3 regions of the Dorea chungnamensis genome follow, and region 2 is predicted to be linked to each of the others. Evidence: riboswitches for the same ligand, from Rfam matches in the RefSeq annotation. Region 2 holds a riboswitch; each other region holds the start of a gene.
The links. Region 2 has a riboswitch for cobalamin ahead of ABE613_RS04175 (CobW family GTP-binding protein). Riboswitches for the same ligand answer to the same signal wherever they lie in the genome.
Positions count from the first base shown of each region.

Region 1: linked by a shared signal. The riboswitch ahead of ABE613_RS09700 (hypothetical protein) and the one ahead of ABE613_RS04175 (CobW family GTP-binding protein) in region 2 are both predicted to bind cobalamin.
Region 3: linked by a shared signal. The riboswitch ahead of ABE613_RS06240 (uroporphyrinogen decarboxylase family protein) and the one ahead of ABE613_RS04175 (CobW family GTP-binding protein) in region 2 are both predicted to bind cobalamin.

Region 1 covers NZ_JBDOHT010000009.1:114,766-120,734, forward strand. The annotation lists gene ABE613_RS09700 (hypothetical protein) at 1-2,013, opposite strand, end outside; cobalamin riboswitch at 2,181-2,379, opposite strand; gene ABE613_RS09705 (prepilin peptidase) at 2,456-2,899, opposite strand; gene ABE613_RS09710 (dicarboxylate/amino acid:cation symporter) at 2,883-4,118, opposite strand; gene ABE613_RS09715 (ZIP family metal transporter) at 4,256-5,023, opposite strand; tRNA gene ABE613_RS09720 (tRNA-Trp) at 5,520-5,590, shown strand; gene ABE613_RS09725 (ECF transporter S component) at 5,754-5,969, opposite strand, start outside.
Region 2 covers NZ_JBDOHT010000003.1:175,864-181,832, forward strand. The annotation lists gene ABE613_RS04150 (methionine ABC transporter ATP-binding protein) at 1-251, shown strand, start outside; gene ABE613_RS04155 (methionine ABC transporter permease) at 251-919, shown strand; gene ABE613_RS04160 (MetQ/NlpA family ABC transporter substrate-binding protein) at 994-1,827, shown strand; gene ABE613_RS04165 (AEC family transporter) at 1,939-2,856, shown strand; gene ABE613_RS04170 (uroporphyrinogen decarboxylase family protein) at 2,869-3,954, shown strand; cobalamin riboswitch at 4,023-4,198, shown strand; gene ABE613_RS04175 (CobW family GTP-binding protein) at 4,282-5,217, shown strand; gene ABE613_RS04180 (cobalamin B12-binding domain-containing protein) at 5,235-5,885, shown strand; gene ABE613_RS04185 (uroporphyrinogen decarboxylase family protein) at 5,900-5,969, shown strand, end outside.
Region 3 covers NZ_JBDOHT010000005.1:136,604-142,572, reverse strand. The annotation lists gene ABE613_RS06245 (cobalamin B12-binding domain-containing protein) at 1-555, opposite strand, end outside; gene ABE613_RS06240 (uroporphyrinogen decarboxylase family protein) at 618-1,736, opposite strand; cobalamin riboswitch at 1,802-1,988, opposite strand; gene recO (DNA repair protein RecO) at 2,236-2,985, opposite strand; gene era (GTPase Era) at 3,158-4,054, opposite strand; gene ABE613_RS06225 (insulinase family protein) at 4,107-5,969, opposite strand, start outside.

The sequences.
Region 1 (5,969 bases), on a different contig from region 2:
TCCGGCCGGAATCTCTACACCTTCCGGAACGATCAGATATTTCACAACATTTTCTTTATAAAGCTCTGCTACGATCTCTTCCTGTGTCTGAACATTCGAAGCCGTTTCCTCCGAAGTTTCTGCCGAATCATCATCTTCTACATTCTCTGTCTCGTCTTCTGACTCAACCTTCTTCTTAGAATCTTTCTCTGTCTCTTCGTCCTCTGCATCTTCTCTTACCGTACCTGATACCAGATCAATCTCAAGAAGCGTAATGCCCTGTTCATATTTATAGATCTTAAAGTACTCAGCATAATCCAAAGTCACTTCATCTTCGTATTCTAAACCAAGAATATCCGGTGCCTCTTCGTCCAGTTTCTTGCTGCTTCCCATACCGCTTCCAATAACTGTTTTGTCGTCTGCTTCTCCTGCTGCTGCAAGATATATAAAGATATTGTAAGCAACTTCATGTGCCGTTGACATCGCCGTTGTCATACCAATAATCTGGTTATTTTTATTCAACTCAACCGGAATCGTAAAAACAGAAGTTCCGCCCACAACTGTAGCATAGTATTTATTGCCGTTAGCCTTTACATAACTGTAATTCGGACTGCTGAATACGATTGTCGCATATGCCTGACCGTTCGTTATTGTAATCTTTGTACAAGAAATGCTTACACGTCCGGTTCCACCCGACCATGTGAAGCTGTCTGGTGTATAGACGCCGTCTTTTAACTTGGTGGTATTGTTCACTTTTCCAGTCGAACCGCTTAAGTCAGACTCATACTTGGATTCGGAATCTGGATTGCTATTATTCTGACTGCCGGAAGAACCGGTGCTGCCGCTGGAACCTGAATTACCAGTGTTGCCTGTGCTGCCAGACGAATTATTCCCAGAATCTGAATCTGTTACTTTTTGCGCACCTTCAGAAGAAAATGTAACATGACGATCATACCACTCATCATTCGCGATTGAATGTGCAGCAATTAAAATTTCCTTATCCAGAACAAGAACAGGAATATCAAATGTACGGTAGGTTGTATCCCCCTCTTTATATTCCTTTCTAGCTCCTATCCATCCTGAACCTTTTTCTGCATCTTCTCCTGAACCAACAAACAAATAATCATAACCTGTTTTTTTAGTGCTTAGAGTCAATTCTGCCGTCATCATACCATTATCAACTGTGAGTATGCAATTATCAATGCTAAACATTCCCTCTGTACAAGTTGCATTTATTATATATCTTCCATTCTCCAAAGCACCTGGTGTTGGAATTGGATCCGGCTCTGTTTCTCCAACTATTTCTGCTGGAATCTGAAGTACCAAAGGAGTTGTTTTATACCATCCCTTTCCTTCACCTGGATTATATAAAGCGATTGGTACATTGCTACCTGCGTCAGATACTGACACGGAGAAATTAAATACCCATCCTGATTTCCCGTCTTGATTAACTTCTATTCCGTCTATTGCTTTTTCCAACGTTGCATCTTCAACATTTCCAAGATAAATCTTACTGTAACTTACATTGGCTGTATACATGCTGATATTAATCTGATTTCCACTAATAACTGCTTCTGAATTTGCTATTTTAAACATTTTATATTCTGTATTATCAGAAACCTTTAATACCTTTATTCCCACATCTCCGGTTGGAATCTGGATACTAGTATTATCAACCTCACCTTCTTCTAAGAGCATTGGTACTCCTAATAGACTTTGATTTATTATCTCAGTTGTGGTAATTTCCTCATTTTCAGAAATATTTTGCTGATTCTCCAGCTGTACTGTTTCATTCTCCATTGTCTGTGGATTCTCCACTTTCTCTTCGGTCTTCGAAGGTTCTACATTCTGCGGAATATCAGAAGGATTTCCCTGTTCAGCTTCTTCTCCTTCTACCACTTCTTCTTGCTGTTCATTCTCTGCATTTTCCTGTCCTTGTACATTCGGCTCTTCTGCTCGAAGCGAGGTCACAGGTGTTACTACCATAGCCACAGCCAGAAGAAGGGCAAGAAATTTTTTCGTGTTGCTTTTCACTTAAATCCTCTCCTTTTGATTATTTTCGGCCTTCTGGGGAAGTGGCCCCTTGTTGGTATTGCAAAAAAAATCTGCTATCATTCCGAAAGCAGACATTCTTCAAGAGCTGTGAAAAATATTTTCCCACAACTTTTACTTTATTACATGAAAACACTTTCTTCGGAAGCTATTCACCAACATTTTCAGCAGGTTTCCTGACTTACATATCAACGCTCGGCTGCACCTTCTCACATATAAAATATATGCAATGGCATATCAGAGCCTTACTCCTTGCTTACAGTGACCGGATCGCTCAGGACTTGCACCTGATTCCCTTTTACCCCTACAGATGAACATCTGTCTGGCACTGAAAACCCCATATATTTGATATTATCAATCACTACCTCATTGTAGCAAACTTATCAGCCAATTACAATATTTCCCAAAGAAAGTCCTTCCTTTTTCACATTCTCAAAAAATAAGCTGTAGCCATACCAAGGCATAAGAATGGCCCAAATGGAAATGATGTTTTATATCCAACTTTTTTTTGCACCAGAATCCATACTACATAGATTCCTGCGCTAAATACCGCCATTACGAATGCAAGCATCATACACCGCCATCCAAGATACCATCCACAGACAGCCGTGAGTTTGATATCACCGCCGCCGAAGCTTCCCGGAACAATACACGTAATAATGAGAAGCAGTATGCTGATACATAAGACGCCGATTCCTCTCTCCATCAGACTGATTTCTGTGAAAAAAGGGGTTGATGCCAGACCAACCCCTCCAGTTATTATGATTAATTTGTTCGGAATCTTCATTGTCTTCCAATCATTATAGGCTATCATTGCCAATAAACTTAAGAATCCTGCCGCAAATAATATTCTACAGACATTCACCATCCGATCTCTCCTTCTGTTTTTTGTTCTCAGTTGCCTGAATCACAACAGAACATGCAATATCTCCAGTAATGTTCGTAGCCGTTGGAGCCATATCTGTAATCCGGTCGATTCCAGCCACCAGTCCGATACCTTCCAGCGGAAGCCCTACAGACTGCAGAACCATGGAAAGCATGACCATTGCAGACCCTGGGATTCCTGCCGCCCCTATAGACGCAAATGTACACGTCAGCACAATTGTAATCTGCTGCACCAGACTCAGATGAATTCCATATACATTTGCAATAAATAATGCACAGATTCCCTGATAAATAGCAGTTCCGTCCATATTGATCGTAGAACCGAGCGGAAGTACAAAAGAACGCACCTCTTCTGTGACACCCAACTGTTCTGCTGATTTCATAGAATATGGCAATGTCGCTGAACTACTTGCTGAAGTAAAAGCAAATACGATTGCTTCTGCTGCTTTTTGAAAGAATTCTTTTGGTCCCACGCCGGAAAATAATTTTACAGAAGATGAATATACAATGATTGCATGCAATATACAAGTACCATAAACTGCCAGAACCACACTGACCAACGGAAGCAGTACTTCTGCCCCATTTTCTGCCACAATCGGTGTAATCAACGCAAATACTGCAACAGGTGTAAACTTCATAATCACTCCGGTAATGGCATACATTGCTTCAGCCAGTGAATCGAATGCTTTGAGAATTGGTTTACCCTTATCTCCAATCATCACAATTCCGCCGCCAATGACAATGGCAAACGCAATAATCTGGAGCATATCTCCATTTGCCAGTGATTGTATCGGATTTGACGGAATAATATTAACTAAGGTATTGATAACTCCCGTACTCTCCGGAATCGTTACCTCTGCAACTTCTCCTGTAATCTCAAAGCCCTGACCAATCTTAAATATATTGGACACAATAATACCAAGTGTTGCTGCACAAGCAGTTGTACATAAGAAATATACCACTGTCTTTCCGCCGATTCTTCCAATCTTTTTTGCATCACCGATTCCACATACGCCCACGATAATTGAAGAAAATACCATTGGTACAACAATCATCTTGATGCAGTTCAGGAACAATGTTCCAAATGGGCTGATATATGTATTGGCAAAATCAGCATGATTCTGCAATGCCAATCCCGCTATGACACCAAGCGCTAATCCTATTAATGTCTTCACAGGCATACTTAACTTTTTCTTTTCCATAAGTCCTCCTCATCAGTATCTTTTTTATTACTCTCATATTAAATTAGTATATCACAACCCCGATTTTATTACTATTATTGTTTATTTTTTCACTTACTCTGGTTTTTCTATGCATATTTACTATACAATTTACTCCCTTATCCAAACGCGACATCCAGAATCATCATCACAAGAAATCCCACAATAAATCCCAACGTCCCTGATTTTTCTTCTTCTCCGATATATGCTTCCGGTATCAGCTCCTGTACTACGACATAAATCATGGCTCCTGCTGCAAATGCCAGAAACCATGGCATCCCTCCCTGCACCAGATTTGCTGCTGCAGCTGCCAGAACTCCAAAGACTGGCTCCACAACCGCCGACATGCTCCCAATAAAAAAGGCTTTTTTCTTACTTATTCCATTGTTAATTAGTGGCAATGCAACGGCAGTCCCTTCTGGAAAATTCTGAATTGCAATACCGACCGTTAAAGCAATGGCCCCTGACAACCTTGATGCATCCTGAAGATCTTGAGCTGCCAATGCAAATGCAATGCCTATCGCCATTCCTTCCGGGATATTGTGCGCTGTAATTGCCGTCACCAGCATCGCCGTATTCCTTTTAACCTGAAAACTCTCCCACTTTCGAATCAAATAATCCACTAGAATCAACAGCCATACACCTATCAAAAAACCACAGGTAATGACCAGCCAGCTAATCTGTCCATTCTCTTCTGCGTATTCGATTCCCGGCAACAGCAAAGACCATACCGAAGCCGCAATCATCACACCGCCGGCAAACCCCAGAAATCCACTCTGTAATCTTCCTCCAATCTCCTTTTTTACGAAAAATACTCCTGCTGCTCCAAGTGTCGTCACAGAAAGCGTCAATAAAGTTCCCAAAAAAGTCCATATAATTCCATTCATTCTTCTCACCCATTAGTCAATATATGGAATTAAATAAAGATTGTTCTTCATATATCTGGAATTCTCTCCTATTCCAGGCTATAATAAAACTAGTCCATACAATAAAAAAGGAGAAAGCTGCATGAATTTTCATTATGAAGAACCTTTAAAAGAATATATGAGAAAAAAAGACATTTCAAATATCTTTATCGAAGTCTATATGTGCCATTCCTGAGCGGGAATCACAGAGATCTATGCGAGGTTCGCAAACAAGAAAAAAACGGAATTTTTAAAATCCAAAAAGCATTATCGCAGTATTCCAACTGAAATGGGCGAGATTCTTCTCCCTCCAATAAAATTGGAATACGCCGATTCCGTTGCGCTGGGTTTACAGTCTTCTATCTTCGGAAAATTGATCACGCTCCAGGGTGTTAAAATTTAATGTGTTATTTTCAATTTATCTATTGACAACTATCAATGTTATATGGTATAAATATCTAGTGCGACAGAGAAATATAGGGGATTGGTCAAGTGGTATGATAGGGGTCTCCAAAACCTTTGGCGGGAGTTCGATTCTCTCATCCCCTGCTTAATCAAAAAGAAGTCTTGAATTTACAAGACTTCTTTTTGGTTTTGAGAAAATTTCCATGCAATCAAATTTTTGTTTTACTTTATTATAAAATAAAAGCCCCGGATTTTCAGGGCTTTTGATTTTATTCATTTTAATCTCTATTCATTTATCATAACTAATTTATTTTGCAATCTGAGCGCTCACTACGTTAATATTCATCTTCTTGAACACCTGAATCAATACCTTTCCAAGCGCCAATACAAGAACTGCTGCTGCAATTGCTTCTGGAATACCTGATGCTGTTACAGTTCCCATAACGAGTCCCCATACAGCTGTCACAGCAACATCTTTTGCTTCTGCATACTGCTGTGCAAACAGCAGATAAATGCTTCCCAT
Region 2 (5,969 bases):
ACCTTCAGATTGCACATATGGTGAATGATCTTCATGACGGAGAATTGTTTGGAAAGATGTCTTCTGATCTAGGATATGTATTTCCAATCCTGAACGGTAAAATCCAGGAATATCAAAATGAAAGTATGGGAATCTTCGTTATCAATGTGGATAATGAGCACTTTGGGAAAGTCACTGAGTATTTAGATAAGAAACAGATTAATTGGCGTGAATTAGAAGTCGTTGATGAGGAAGAGGAGGAAGAGGAATAATGTCATTAAAAAATTTTACATTTGCACAGATTTGTCAGATGATTATTGTCCCGGCATTTTTTGATACTTTGAAAATGCTTTTGATTTCAGGCTTTATATCAACAATTTTAGGGTTTGTATTTGGGGTTATCTTGATTGTGACTGAAAAAGGCGGATTATATGAAAATGTTGTAATCAACAGGATCCTAGATTTTATCGTGAATACAATACGCTCTTTCCCATTTATTATATTGATGGTTTCTATCATTCCATTTACAAGACTGATTGTGGGAAGTTCTATAGGAGATACAGCAGCACTGGTTCCGCTTACCGTTGCATGTACACCATTTATGGCAAGAATTTTTCAAAATAGCTTTAAAGAAGTTGATCCTGCGTTAATTGAAGCAGCTCAGTCATTTGGAGCTTCAAAATGGCAGATTGTTATAAAAGTAATGTTAAAAGAATCAGTACCATCTATTATTTCTGGATTGTGTCTTGCGATTATTAATTTGCTTGGAGCAACAGCCATGGCAGGAGCCGTTGGAGCGGGCGGATTAGGAGCAGTGGCGCTTACTTATGGATATCAGAATTTTAATCAGCAGATTATGTATTCGATTTGTGCAATATTAATTGTTCTGGTTGCAATTATACAATATTTTGGTGACTGGATTTATAAAAAGTTAAAATAAAGATAATGGAATAAAAACAGAATAATAACAGAATAATTCTGTTTTTAGATATATTAATATTTTAGGAGGTAATTATGAAAAAAAGATTATTAAGTGCCATTCTTGTTATAGCTATGGCAGGAGTAATGCTTGCAGGATGCGGAAGCAAAGAGTCTTCAAGTGAAGACACAGCTGCTGAATCTACAGAAAAGAAAGAAGTTGTGAAAATTGGAATTCGTGCTGATATGGTAAATCAGCTGGAAGCTGTAAGAGATGAGATTGAAGCTCTTGGATATACAGTGGAAGAAAGTGTGTTTGATGACAGCATTCAGCCAGATGTAGCACTTGCAGAAGGAAGCCTTGATATGAACTGGTATCAGCATGGCCCTTATCTGGAAAGTTACAATGCAGAAAATGGAACAGATCTTGTTATGATTGAACCAAAAACTTTCTATCCTTTATTTGCAATGTATTCTAATAAATGGGATTCTGTGGAAGAGCTTCCAGATGGAGCAACTATTGGTCTTTGTAATGACGCAACAAATCAGGCACGTGGTCTGAATATGCTTCAAGCGCAAGGATTAATTACATTGGATGATTCTGTTGAAGTTCCTACAATGTACGATGTGAAAGAAAATCCTCATAACTTTAAGTTTATTGAAGCTGAGATGTCTGTGCTTCCACAGTCATTGGGAGATGCTGATGCAATCTGCCTTGCAGCTGGTCATATGGTAAATGCAGGACTTTCTGCAGAAGGATATCTTTGCCAGTCCGATGATAATGATACTTATGCTGTTGGATTTGCTGTAAGAAAAGAAGATAAAGATGCTGAATGGGCAAAAGAGATTGCAGAAGTTGTTCAGTGTGATGACCTGGCTGAGTATTTTAAAACAGAAAAACAGGGAACACAGATTCCATGCTGGGAATAATGAATTTAAATGATGGTAGGAGGAAAGGGGCAGACAGTTATTGGCTGTCCTTTTCGTCTTCCCAGTTAAATACAGGTGTGTTTGCCTGGGAAGGTGAAAAGGAGGAAGGTTGTGGGATTAGCATCGATTACATTATATAAGACATTGGTTATGGTATTTCTCGCATTAGTGGGGGTATTCGGCTATAAAACAGGAATTGTAGATGAAGAGATTAACAAAAAATTGTCGGATCTTGTACTGACACTTTTTACACCGATTCTGTTATTTACATCATTTCAAAAAGATTTTACGAAGGAATTATCATCAGGATTATGTATTTCTGTTTTGCTGTCGGTGATTGCATTTGGAATTATATGGTGTATATGTAAGGCAGTTGTATGCAAACAGGAGAAAAATTATGCAGCAGTGGAACACATTGCGCTTATGTATTCTAACTGCGGGTTTATTGGAATTCCGATGGCACAGGCCATTTTTGGCGAAGATGGAGTTTTTTATATGACAGCATATGTGGCATTGGCAAATTTCCTTTTGTGGTCGCATGGAATTATTGTGATGTCTGGGAAAATGAATCTCAAATCAGTGAAAAAGGTATTCACATCACCTACGATTATTGCGATTGTATTGGGCGTAATTTGTTTTGTTATACAGATCAGGATGCCGAAGATTATTGAGGAACCGTTAGAAATGATTGCAAATATGAATACGCCGATGGCTATGATGGTAGCGGGAATTAATATTGCACAGGCAGACTTAAAGCATACATTTCAAAAAAAAAGGTTGTATTGGCTGAGTTTTGTAAAATTAATCATTATGCCGATGTTATTAATTGGACTATTGAAAATGTTTTCGGTGGAAGATACGGTTAAGACGGTTATTGTATTGGCGACTGCCTGCCCAGTGGGAGTGACAGGAAGCCTGTTCGCACTTCGTTACGGAAAAGATGCCATATATGCATCAGAATTATTTGCAATGTCGACGATTATATCAATTGTAACAGTGCCGCTTATGATGCTGTTTTGTGGCGCGTAGGGAGGAATAAAAATGGAATTGATCAAATTAGAAATGACCCCAAAGGAACGTACAATTGCTTATGCACAAGGAGAGGAAGTAGATAGAATCCCGACCTCTCTTAGCGCAAGTGAGACTGTGCCGCCCTTATATGGAATTCCTATTAGTAAATATTATTTTTCGGCAGATTTGATGGTAGAGGTAGAGAGCCGTCTGGCGGAAGATTTCCATGCAGATAATATGGGAATTGGATTAGGACTAAGAACACTGGTAGAGGCATTAGGGACGAAACTAGAGTATCCAAAGCAAAATGTGTCTTATATTTTAGAACCGGCATTAAAAAGCTTTTCAGATGTGGAGAACATGGAGTTGGTGAATGTGGAAAAAGACGGAAGATTCCCCATTATTATTGAAGCGTTTGAACGGCTACAGGAAAGATTCGGATCAGAACGGGTTCTTGGCAGCGGTCTTGCAGGTCCACTTACAACAGCTGCCAGTCTGATTGGAACAGAAACGTTCTTAAAAGCAACAGTGAAAAATAAAGAAGGTGCACATCGACTTCTTCAATATAGCACAGATTGTATTGTGAAGTGCTGCAGAGATATGAATCAGAAACTGGGAATTAAGTTTATGTTATCAGAGCCAATGGCTTCTCGGGATCTTTTAAGTAAAAGACAGTTTAATGAATTCTTTGTGCCTTATCTGAAACAGGCTGTTAAAAGATTGAACGAATTTCAGGGAGCAACGTCTATTCATATTTGTGGACATACAAAAGACCGGTGGCAGGAAGTGGTTGATGCCGGTGTTTCAGGATTCTGGGTAGATAATTGTGAGAGCTTGAAAGAATTGAAAGAGGGTTATGGCAACAGAATTGCTATCAGCGGTAATCTAATGCCGGTAGATGTACTGAGAAATGGGACGGTTAAAGATATTGAAGAACATGTAAAAAAATGTATTGCAGATGCAGGCGATAATCCTTGTGGATATAATCTGTGCCCTGGATGTACAACCCCGGTAGGAACGCCGAAAGAGAATATGATTGCATTCATGAATGCGGCAGCAATCTACGGAAGAGGGGCGAAAAAAGGCTGTATGCCAAAAGGAATGATAGAAATATAATTCATAGGAATTGTCTATAAAACTATTGGAATTATCAATTGGGATGAAAAGATATTTTATGCTACCATATGAGTAGTAACATATATAGTGATGCATAGGCATTGAAAAGGAAATCTGGTGAGAGTCCAGAACAGCCCGCTCTACTGTATGACAGACGATAACCTGAATACCACTCTGGGATAGAGGAAGGCAGGATTAGAGGGAGAAGTTAAGTCAGGAGACCTGCTATATATGAACGAGCTTATCGGTGGGGAGAAAGCGGTGTGTTTACGCTGCTTTTTCTGCACCGTTTTTTTCTGCTATAAAGCATGTCTTAGGGGTGAGTGAATGGAAGTACAGATTGTATCAGGTTTTTTGGGAGCTGGAAAGACAACTTTTTTAAATAAATATCTACCACTTCTGAAGGGAAAAACGGTAGTCATAGAGAATGAGTTTGGGGATGTGGGACTTGATGGAGAATTGATTCAGGAGGATCTTCCGGTTAAAGAATTGTATGCAGGATGTATCTGCTGCAGTCTGGCGCTGGATTTCCAAAAAGGGATTAAAGAACTTGCAGAGCAGTTCCATCCGGATCGGATTGTTATTGAACCTTCTGGTGTGGGAAGACTTACAGATGTTGTAAAGGCCTGTGGCCGGGCAAAAGAAAAGGAAGGAATAGATCTTAGAATTACCAAATTGATTGTAATATTAGATATTACGGAGTTTGAAGATTATATAGATGGTTTCGGTGCGTTTTACCTGGATCAGATTCAAAATGCAGGACTTATATTATTGAGTAATCTGGAACAGGTGTCAAAAGAGGAAAAGAATCGATTGATTTCGGAGATAAGAGAGGTAAATCCCGATGCTGTTATATATGAAGATGACTGGCGTAAGATGGAAGGCGCAGCATTGTTAGAGCTTTTGGATATGACAGAAGATTATGAAAATAATCCGGAAGATGATATGGAAGAGATCATGATGTCGCCGGCTTTCGCAGATAAGATATTTTCCAGTATGTCAATAGAAAATGCCAGAGAAATGACTGCTCATGAATTAGAGAAGGCGTTGTATGGATTAAAGGATAAAAAATATGGAAAAGTCCTGCGTGCCAAAGGAATTGTAAAAGCAGGGGATGGAAGAGTGTTGCATTTTGATTTTACACCATCCATTGTGGAAGTGGCAGATATCTCGGATAACGGCAAAGGAACGAAAGTGGATAAGATTATTATTATAGGATGTAATCTGGATGAAACAGCGATTAGGGAGCTGTTTTCTATATAATGCAAGGAGGAAGCAAGATGCAGGCAAAGGAAGAGTTGTTGCAGAAGTTATCGGACTGTGTGTTTGATATGGAGGATGAGGAAGTTGTAGACGTGGTCAAAGAGTATATTGAATGCGGTTATGATCCACAGGAAGGTATGTTGGAAGGACTGGTTGATGGAATGAAGAGAGCCAGTGCCATGTATGAAGAAGGAGAATACTTTGTGCCGGAGCTGATTGTATGTTCTGATGCAATGTATGCCGGAATCGAAGAGTTCCAGAAATATCTGCCAGACACAGAAGACACAAGTATTGGTAAAGTGTTAATCGGTGTTGTAGAAGGAGATACTCATGACATTGGGAAGAATCTTGTGAGAATCATGATGGAGACCGGAGGATTCGATGTACATGATCTGGGACGAGATGTGCCTTTGGATGCATTCGTGGACTATATCAGAGATAATGATGTAGATATCTTATGTATGTCTTCGTTAATGACTACAACAATGCCGGGCATGGCTACAGTTATTGAGAAATTAAAAGAGGCAGGACTTCGTGATAAGGTCAAGATTATGGTCGGCGGAGCACCGGTATCTCCGGCGTTCGCAGAACGTATTGGTGCAGACGGATATACCAGAAGTGCGATTGAAGCAGTTGAGTTTGCAAAGAAGTTGGTCGGAGCAGCATAAGGAGGAAGAATACTATGATGGGAAAAAGAGAAGCGGTAAAGGCAATTTTGGAAGGAAAAGGCGCCGATAGGATTCCCGTAATTA
Region 3 (5,969 bases), on a different contig from region 2:
ACTTCCACCAACCATAATCTTGAACTGATCACGGATCCCACGCTCTTTTAACTTATCTATAACGGTCTTCATACCAATCATGGTAGTTGTCATCAGTGTTGACATACAGATAATAGAAGCACCTACTTCCACTGCCTTATCTACAAAATTATCTAACGGGACATCTCTTCCTAAATCATACATTTCAAACCCTGCTGTGTCCAGCATAATCTTTACAAGATTCTTACCGATATCATGGGTATCTCCTTCTACTACACCGATAACAACTTTTGGTTTTTCTACACCGGTATCATCCGCAGGAAGATGCGGACGAAGCACGTCTAATCCTGCATACATTGCATCAGAACAGAGCAATACATCCGTAACGAAATATTCTTCTGCATCGTACAAATCACTCGCCTTATTCATTCCATCTACAAGTCCATCCATAATACCATCAAACGCTGGGTATCCTGCTTCCAGATATTCATTCGCAACATCTACGACCTCTTCGTCCTCCATTTCAACTACACATTCAGATAACGCTTCCAGTAATTCCTCTTTTGATCTTGCCATGATCATTTCCTCCTAAAACTTATTAATCAAGATTAACATCTATTGATTCTATAAACTACCTCTTAATCTTCTTGCAATCCTTTCGGCAGGCATCCTATTTTCGCACCACGCCCATATTTTCTTGCTGCATAGATAAGAGCTTCCATATTCTCTTTAGATGTACCAAACGGCGTCTGACATCCGACGTTAAGCTGGAATCCTTTTGGACTGTCTCCTGCCTTTTCAATACATTCTTTACAGGACGCAATCACCTCATCAATCGTACCATTTAACATAACATCTACTGGCGGTACATTTCCCATTAACATCACTTTATCTCCAATCGCTTCTTTTGCCTCAGCAAGATCTTCGCAATTATCTATACTAAATGCACATACTCCACTATTTGCAATGTCGTTCCAGATTGGTTTTGTCTTTCCACAAATATGGATCATCGGCGGCTGTCCTGTTATTTCATAAAGCCCATCAATTAACTCTTTCAAATATGGGTAAGAAAACTCATCGAACTGCTTTTTACTCAAAATATCCGAGCAGGTCACCGGATCAGATATAAATACAGAACATGGTCCAAATTCTTTACAAAATGCTTCTACCCATTTTAATGAACATTCATTGGAAAGTTTCAAAAGCTTTTTCAACATTTCCGGATTCTTTCTGGTATCTCTTAACATTAAGTCCACCGGCCTGATCGCAGCTGCACATGACACCGGCCCTGTCACACCTGTGCTGATTGGATAATCCGGCAACAGTTTTTTTAATTGCTTTGCCATCTCAATCATTGGAGTGAGAACTGGATTGTCATATGGGTCCACGACTTTTAATTTATCAAAATCTGCATAATCCATAAGGACATGTTCTTCGATTCGAGGCACTCCGTATTCCGGTGTAAAAAGTTTCGATCCAAGTGCTACTCCAATGGTTCTTAAATCCGGCCCAACACCAAATCCAAAGTTGTTATATGTCACATCTTTTTCCCTGATGACCTTTGCCATAACTTCCGGATCTTCGCTCATTTGTTTCGTTGAATATCCCATCAGATTGGCAATCGCCATCTCTGGGGCAAGAATTCCATATGGAATGCAGTCCACTTCCTCCCCTTTCATGTATGCTGCCATACGTTCAGAAGGTGTCATCTCTTCTTTCTGTTCATTCATCAACTTTTTCAGCTCTTGATAATCCATTTTTTACCTCCTAAAATAAAATACGGTACGAAAAAACAGCGTAAACACTGCCTTTCCCCACCGAAATCTCCTGAAAATATATAGCAGGTCTCCTGACTCGACTTCATCCTCTGGATTTCCTTCCCCAAAAGTAAAACATCTTGAGTGGTCAATAAAACCATCGTCCGTCACACAGTAGAGCGGGCTGCTTCGGACTCTCACCGAATTCCCTTTTCAACAATTTTCATTGTCACTATATACGTTTACATTTCAAGTTTATCATGTAAATTAACATTTTCCAAATCGGTTATTACTATAATAAAAGTCTTATATAGACAGTTTCTATTCTACGGGTTTTTCATCTCTAAATGATTCATTCACTTAATGTTTTCGTTCTGACAAACTATAATACAGATAAATATATTACAGGAAACGCTGCTTGAAAAAGAATAACATCAGAGAGGAGTTTCGCACACCAACAGATCTGGTCGGGTGCGAGGCTCCCCTTTTATGTATATTTTTATCCTAATTTTGTCAATTGTTCTAATATCTCTAATGATTTAAATCTTTTTCCTACGTAAGTTTCCAGATATCTTCCGGTCACCTTTCCCAGTTCCCGAAGCACTTCATCAGATACGGTAAAGGTATATAGTTTTTCCACCGGCGTTCCCACAATATATTGAAGCGTATAGATTGTAGAGGGATTCAGCACCATTCCATCCGAAACATCTCTTCTGCATCTGTCACAGAGCAGACCTCCACGTCTAACACTGAACACCATTGGTCTTTCTCTGTCACCGCATCCTACACACTGGAAAACCTGTGGTCCTTCTCCATTGATACTGACCGTTTTCAGCTCGTAGATATATCGAATCAGCAGATTTGGTATATGGGGATTTACAAGTGCCCGAAGAGTCTGATACAAAAGCTTTAAAAGCTGAGTCTCATCGTTAGCTTCTCTTGCATAATAATTGGCCAGTTCCATAAAATAGAATCCGTAATATGCCCCTTCAACATCCATACGCAGCTCCTGAAAGTAATTGGAAATAGAGGCCGACACCAATGTATATGATGTCCGCCCCTCATAAACTGTAAATTCTCCAAAGGAAAATGGACTCGTCACTCCCATCAGTGCACTGTTAGGCCTTCTTGCGCCGCGGGCAAATGCTGCAATCTTCCCTCGTTCTTTTGTCAGAATTACCACTCGTCTGTCATATTCGCCGACAGGAGCTGCCTGCAGGACCAGGCCTGTCACTGTAATCTGATTCACCGTTTATTCCACCTTCATGGTCTTTTATTATCTGTTTACAAATCTGCATTCCCTTATAGCAAAGATAATCTGTCACTTTTCCCGTCTCCAGAAAACGCTCCCAGTACTCTTCTTCCATGAAATCACCTCATCCTCTGTTGATAGGATTAGGTTCTCCCAGAAAAGGCTGATTTTATTCTTCATCCCGATATCCAAAATTTTTCATTAGATATTCGCTGTCTCGCCAGTCCTTCTTTACCTTAACCCAGAGTTTCAGATTCACTTGACAATCCAGCATTTTCTCAATCTCATAGCGGGCTGTGCTGCCAATCTTTTTCAACATATTTCCTTGTTTTCCAATAATTATCCCCTTGTGGGAGTCTCTCTCACAGATGATGGTCGCATTAATATGCATTACCTTCTTCTGCATCTTCATCTGGTCAATTGCCACCGCAATTCCATGTGGAATCTCATCCTGCAGACAATGAAGTGCTTTTTCGCGAATCAGCTCTGCTACGATCTGACGCTCCGGCTGATCAGTAATGGTATCCTCATCATAAAACTGTGGTCCATAAGGAAGATACTTCATGATCACTCGTATCAACTCATCCGTATTATCCCCGTTTCTTGCAGACACCGGAACAATTTCCGCAAAATCGCAGACATCCTTATACGCTGCAATTGCCGGCAATACCTCTTCCTTCTTCACACTGTCAATCTTATTAATAACCAGAATAATTGGGGTATGAACTCTCTGAAGCTGCTTGGCAATGTGCTGCTCACCTGCACCGATGAACGTCGTTGGCTCCACAAGCCACAACACCACATCCACCTCATTCAACGTCCGCTCTGCCACATTCACCATATATTCTCCAAGTTTATTCTTCGCCTTGTGGATACCCGGCGTATCCACAAACACGATCTGCCCCTCCTCCGTTGTCTGCACCGTCTGGATACGATTTCTCGTCGTCTGCGGCTTATTAGAAGTAATGGCAATTTTTTGTCCTATCAGACAATTCATCAACGTAGATTTCCCCACATTTGGGCGTCCGATCAAAGTAACAAATCCCGATTTATAATCTTTTCTCATAAAAACTCCTTAAATGGGGACGTAGTATTCTTTCAATTTACTACGTCCCCTGTTAAAAACTTGTCACAGTTTTAAACAGTTCTTTATTTTCTTCTATTTTGTCTTCGCTTCCAACTACGCACAGTTGATCTGCCTTCAATACGGCCTCTACAACTCGGTAAAGGGCGCGGATATCATCTTGTGTTGCATCTAGAATCTGACTGCGTTCTTCGCGGATCATGTCTGCGCTTACTTTATTCATGTAGAGGTTCATGGATCGTTCGCCTTTGGTTGCGGGTGTCATAGGCTGATCAATATTGCTGATGGTTCCGATGATGTATTTGGTCATGTCTCTGTCGCTTACGGTGAAGTTCTTCAGGTAATCTACAATTCCTTCGTATACTTCTATGGTGCGCTTCAGATTTGGATCACGGTAGGAAACGAAATAACCTTCTCCTATGCGGTTGAAATTGCTCATGCATCCATATGCTCCGCCTTTTACACGGATATTCTGCCAGAGATAATCGTAGCTTAGGATTACCTTCAGGATCTGAAGTGCTCCGGTATATGCAGCTCCATTATCGATGAAGTTACCGGTTCGTGCCACATACTGTACTTTTGATGCTGTTTTGAATCCTTCGTTCTTCTTTTCGCAATGGATGATGCATGGTGTCTCTTCTGGAACTTCTTTGTAAAGTCTTTCGGAAAGATTGGCAATCATCTTCTCTAATCCGTCCATTCCTTCTTTTGAAGCAGTATAACTGATCATCATGTTATCCGGACGGAATAGTTTCTTGGTAAGATTGATAAGTGTTGCTGTTATTGATTCTTTTTCTTCCTCGAAATGCTCTGACAGATCCACTATCTTCTGGTAAAAATCTATGCCATTTGTCATATCCTTGAATTTTGCGGACGGAGAAGCATAGGACAATGCCCGAAGCGCCGCTGTTGTATGCCCGGATGACTGGAATTTCATAGAGAGCCTTGACTTGGTCATTGCCAGGATTTCTTTGATTCGTTTCGTATCATTTAACTTGGAAGCAGTCAGAATCTCCCCCATCATCTCAAATGTTTTTTCAAGCTTTGGATAAAGTGCTTTTCCCTTGATTTCAAATGTTGCTTTAAATACCTTCTCCCTTATATTGGTAACATCGTTATAAAGCTCCAGTGATGTTCCAATTCCTCCGGTATGCATATTAATCTCATTAAAAAGTTCCCCGTATCCGTAATTCTCTGTATCAATGATTCCTAACACAGACTGCAAGATTCCAACATAAGGAAGTTCTTCTGCACTGACTCCTGACAGGTCGAACATCACATCTACATAGCCAATTCCATTTGTCTCAATTTCATGAAATACGACCGGAACTCCTGCCAAATTCATCTCTTCATTAAAAATCGGATCAATTTCTCTGGAAATATCTTCTCGATTTAAAACCGGGATCCGTTCCAGCGCTTCTTCACTCTCTGGTTCTGACTGGTATTCTTCCAGCTTCTTTGTCCGAGAAACCATTTCTCTGATTTCCTCATCGCCAAGGCTGGCTTTATATTCTTGTAATTTTGCATCCAGCTCAGCATCCATGCGGGCAGTACGCCCCTTCTCAGGTTTCACAATAACAATCGCACCATGAGTATTATCCAGCAGATATTTCTGGATCAAGTCCTCATAATAGCGAGTTCCCACCTGTTTTTTCAGGAACGCAAATGTATCCAATGCCTCGATATGAATGAATGGTTTGTCATCATCATATAGCCAGCTATCCATTATCTGAAGTCCATACATCAATCCCTTCGGATAATTTCCAAAATCAGCTTCTCTGTAACGGAACTCATGATAATTAATTCCCGCCTCAAGTGCTTTCTGATCCATCCCATTTTTCACAATGTCCGTCAGCACATTCTCGATAACTTCAATAAACTTATCCTTCTGATCTGC